2 regions of the Streptomyces sp. NPDC048436 genome follow, and region 2 is predicted to be linked to the other one. Evidence: predicted binding sites of a transcription regulator. Region 2 holds the regulator's gene; the other holds the start of a gene.

Region 1 (2,395 bases), on a different contig from region 2:
GCATGGCCTTGCGGCGGTCACCGAAGCCCGGAGCCTTGACGGCGACGGACTTGAAGGTGCCACGGATCTTGTTGACGACCAGGGTCGACAGGGCCTCGCCCTCGACGTCCTCGGCGATGATCAGCAGCGGCTTGCCGGACTGCATGACCTTCTCGAGGAGCGGAAGGAGGTCCTTCACGTTCGAGATCTTCGAGTTGACGATCAGGATGTACGGGTCGTCGAGCGACGCCTCCATACGCTCCATGTCGGTGGCGAAGTACGCCGAGATGTAGCCCTTGTCGAAGCGCATGCCCTCGGTGAGCTCAAGCTCGAGCCCGAAGGTCTGCGACTCCTCGACGGTGATGACGCCTTCCTTGCCGACCTTGTCCATCGCCTCGGCGATGAGCTCGCCGATCTGGGTGTCGGCGGCGGAGATGGAGGCCGTAGAAGCGATCTGCTCCTTGGTCTCCACGTCCTTGGCCTGCTCGAGCAGGGCGCCCGAGACGGCCTCGACGGCCTTCTCGATGCCACGCTTGAGGGCCATCGGGTTGGCACCGGCGGCTACGTTGCGAAGGCCCTCGCGGACCAGCGCCTGCGCCAGGACGGTCGCGGTCGTCGTGCCGTCACCGGCGACGTCGTCCGTCTTCTTCGCGACCTCCTTGACCAGCTCGGCGCCGATCTTCTCGTACGGGTCCTCGAGCTCGATCTCCTTGGCGATGGAAACACCATCGTTGGTGATCGTGGGGGCGCCCCACTTCTTCTCGAGGACGACGTTGCGACCCTTGGGGCCCAGGGTCACCTTGACGGCGTCGGCGAGCTGGTTCATGCCGCGCTCGAGGCCGCGCCGTGCCTCCTCGTCGAACGCGATGATCTTGGCCATGTGAAGTGGTCCTCCCGGACGGGGTGGAAACGCAAACGGATCGTGCTGGCGCCCGCGACGGACGGCCTGCAAACCTTGTGGTTCCTTGCCCCACCCGGCCTGCGGGCCTCACCGACCCGATCCAAGTTCTGTCACTCTCACTGGGAGAGTGCTAACGCCAATGATTAGCACTCGACCCCTGCGAGTGCAAGCGCCTCTCACGGATCCCAGACATACGAGGGGTGCGCGGGCCGCGGGATCCACGACAGCGCGCGGGGGACGCGGGGCACGCACGAGGGGCCCGTACCCCTCTCGGGATACGAGCCCCTCGTCTCGCTAAGTCGCTGGCCGATCGCGCCGAGATCAGACGGCGAGCTTGACCATGTCCGCCTGCGGACCCTTCTGGCCCTGCGAGATCTCGAACTCCACTCGCTGACCTTCTTCAAGGGTGCGGTAGCCGTCCATCTGAATCGCGCTGTAGTGGACGAATACATCCGCACCACCGTCGACCGCGATGAAGCCGTACCCCTTCTCCGCGTTGAACCATTTGACGGTGCCCTGAGCCATGCCTAACTCCCCTATTACTGGCCCTTGCACGGGCCCGCACTTCGCGGACCCGGGTCAGACCTCACCCCCCCAATGGGTTGTGGAGGCGTGCGCCGGAACGCGTCGACCGCGGCTGAATGTATCTGTCCAACTGCCCTCTGCAACAGGTCAATCGGACGAGAATTCTGGGCACGCGCGATCGGTAATATGCGGAGAATTCGCCGGACTTCAGGGCAAGTCGGGCCATGCAAAAGCCACGAAAGGCGTATATAGGCAGGGCACTTTGGCTGCTTCTTGTCGACTCCGGGGCGACTTCGTATATGCGCCGGGCACAAACGGGGAAGCGCGTTTCCCAACTGTACCGCGCTCAACCACATGGAATTGCCCCCTCCACTTCTCTCGCGGAGGGGGCAATCAGGATTACGCAGGGTGTTTGTGCAAAGGGTCAGCCGCCGGCGACGGCGGGAATGATCGAGACGCCGGCGCCGTCCGGCGTCGCCGTCTCAAGGCCCTGTTCAAAGCGGACGTCGTCGTCGTTCACGTAGACGTTCACGAAGCGCCGCAGCTTGCCCTGGTCGTCCAGGACACGGGCCGCGATGCCCGCGTGCTTGGCCTCCAGATCGGCGATGACCTCGGAGAGGGTGCCCCCCTCGGCGGCGACCTCGGCCTTACCGCCGGTGTAGGTGCGAAGAATGGTGGGGATACGGACGTTGACGCTCATGGGGTTCACCTCTTGATGCGGGGAGGAAGCGCCCCTGCAAGGGGCGCGGGGAACTGCGCGACCAGCCACGACGGCCCCGCAGTCAAGCGAACAAGCTCAGCCTGCGAGCCCGGCGGCGCGGAACGCGTCAAGGCTAGGGCGAATCGTGGCGGTGGCCTGCGAAGTCTCAGCGACAGCGTCAAGCGTCTTGAGGCCGTCACCCGTGTTCAGCACCACCGTGGTGAGGGAGGGGTCGATGAGCCCCGCCTCAAGCAGCTTCTTCGTGACGCCGACCGTCACACCACCGGCGG
Region 2 (2,395 bases):
ATCCCCACCCAGGTCGAGCAGCCGGTCGAGCGCCGCCGGCCACCGCTTCGGCACCGCGTCATGGCCCGCCTGCGGTTCCCCCGACTCCTCGACCAGATCACCGCAGAAGACGATCTCCGGGGTGTCCGCGGTGCCGGGCACCAGGACCGCCAGGTCGTGGCCCGAGTGGCCAGGACCCACGTTCGCCAGCAGCACCTGCACCCCGCCGCCCAGGTCGAGCGTCCACTCCCCGCACACCAAGTGGTGCGGGCGGACGAGCAGATCGGCGGCCTCCGCGGCGGCGTCCGGCGCGACCCCGTGCCGCAGGGCCGAGGCGCGCAGCTCGTCGCGGCCCTTCGCGAGGAGCATGTCGAGGCCGACCGCGCCGTACACCTCCACGCCCGCGAACGCCGCCGCCCCCAGCACATGGTCGAAGTGCGGATGCGTCAGGGCGAGGTGGGTGACCCGCCGCCCGCCGCCGAGGATGCCCCGGGCCTGGGTGCGCAGCTCCGCACCCTCCCGCAGGGTCGCGCCCGCCTCGATCATCAGGGCCGACGTACCGCCGACCACGAGCCCCGCCGTGCAGTCCCAGACCGGCAGACGCCTCCGCCCCACATGCGGCGCGAGCCGCTCCCAGCCCGCCTCGTCCCATCCCAGTGCCACGTCCATGAGTCGACGCTAGCCCGGTGCGGACGGCTGGGCAGCCGCTCTGCTGCCCGGCCCTTGCCCAGGTCGTACCTCACGGCCGTACACTGGGCGCGGCGAAGACTGGCACTCGCCCGAGGTGAGTGCCAGGCGAAGCCCAAGGGCAGACAGGATTCAGGCCGGAATCAGGCAGGAATCAGGGCGAAGAGGTGGAGGTGTGCGCGGATGCTCAGTGAACGCAGGCTCGAGGTGCTGCGCGCCATCGTCCACGACTATGTCGGTACCGAGGAGCCCGTCGGCTCCAAGGCGCTGACCGAGCGGCACAGCCTGGGGGTCTCCCCGGCCACCGTCCGCAACGACATGGCGGCGCTTGAGGAGGAAGGGTTCATCGCCCAGCCTCATACGAGCGCGGGACGCATCCCGACCGACAAGGGGTACCGCCTCTTCGTCGACCGGCTCGCGGGCGTCAAGCCGATGGCGGCGCCGGAGCGCAGGGCGATCCAGAACTTCCTGGACGGCGCCGTCGACCTCGACGACGTCGTCGCTCGTACGGTGCGGCTGCTCGCGCAGTTGACCCGGCAGGTCGCGGTCGTGCAGTACCCCTCCCTCACGCGCTCGACGGTGCGGCATGTGGAGCTGCTCTCGCTGGCTCCCGCCCGCCTGATGCTCGTACTGATCACGGACACGGGCCGGGTCGAACAGCGCATGATCGACTGTCCCGCCCCGTTCGGTGAGACCTCGCTCGCCGATCTGCGGGCGCGGCTCAACAGCCGCGTAGCCGGCCGCCGCTTCGCGGACGTGCCGCAGCTGGTGCAGGACATGACGGAGTCCTTCGACGCCGAGGACCGGGGCACGGTGGCGACCGTGCTCTCCACGCTCCTCGAAACCCTCGTCGAAGAGACCGAAGAACGGCTGATGATCGGCGGAACGGCCAATCTCACCCGCTTCGGGCATGACTTTCCCCTCACCATCAGGCCCGTCCTCGAGGCCCTTGAGGAGCAGGTCGTCCTGCTCAAGTTGCTTGGCGAGGCCACCGATTCGGGCATGACCGTACGGATCGGTCATGAGAACGCCCATGAGGGACTCAGCTCTACTTCCGTGGTCTCCGTCGGCTACGGTTCGGGCAGCGAGGCAGTAGCCAAGCTCGGCGTGGTCGGACCGACCCGCATGGACTATCCGGGAACGATGGGAGCAGTACGCGCAGTGGCACGTTACGTCGGACAGATCCTGGCGGAGTCGTAAGTGGCCACGGACTACTACGCCGTACTAGGCGTGCGCCGCGACGCTTCCCAGGACGAGATCAAGAAGGCCTTCCGGAGGCTGGCGCGTGAGCTTCACCCGGATGTGAATCCGGATCCGAAGACTCAGGAGCGCTTCAAGGAGATCAACGCCGCGTACGAGGTGTTGTCGGACCCGCAGAAGAAGCAGGTCTACGACCTCGGCGGCGACCCGCTGTCCCAGGCGGGCGGCGGCGGTGGTGCGGGCGGTTTCGGGGCCGGTGGCTTCGGCAACTTCTCGGACATCATGGACGCGTTCTTCGGGACGGCGTCGCAGCGCGGCCCCCGGTCGCGCACGCGCCGTGGCCAGGACGCCATGATCCGGCTCGAGATCGACCTGGACGAGGCGGCCTTCGGGACCACCAAGGACATCCAGGTCGACACGGCGGTCGTCTGTACGACCTGCAGCGGTGAAGGTGCCGCGCCGGGTACGTCCGCTCAGACGTGTGACATGTGCCGCGGTCGCGGCGAGGTGTCGCAGGTCACGCGGTCGT

What was found. Region 2 encodes HrcA, which represses chaperone genes, less so after heat shock. Its sites were predicted from a motif close to TTNGCACTCNGNNNNNCNGAGTGCNAA; they were not measured.
Region 1: the regulator HrcA is predicted to act here: its motif matches at 988-1,014, upstream of groL (chaperonin GroEL).

Annotation. Positions count from the first base shown of each region.
Region 1 is NZ_JBICXP010000017.1:144,903-147,297, reverse strand. Features, by position in the region: gene groL (chaperonin GroEL) at 1-859, opposite strand, end outside; gene ACGFX9_RS36980 (cold-shock protein) at 1,202-1,405, opposite strand; gene ACGFX9_RS36975 (MoaD/ThiS family protein) at 1,830-2,105, opposite strand; gene thrC (threonine synthase) at 2,202-2,395, opposite strand, start outside.
Region 2 is NZ_JBICXP010000001.1:924,480-926,874, reverse strand. Features, by position in the region: gene ACGFX9_RS04285 (MBL fold metallo-hydrolase) at 1-648, opposite strand, end outside; gene hrcA (heat-inducible transcriptional repressor HrcA) at 850-1,866, shown strand; gene dnaJ (molecular chaperone DnaJ) at 1,867-2,395, shown strand, end outside.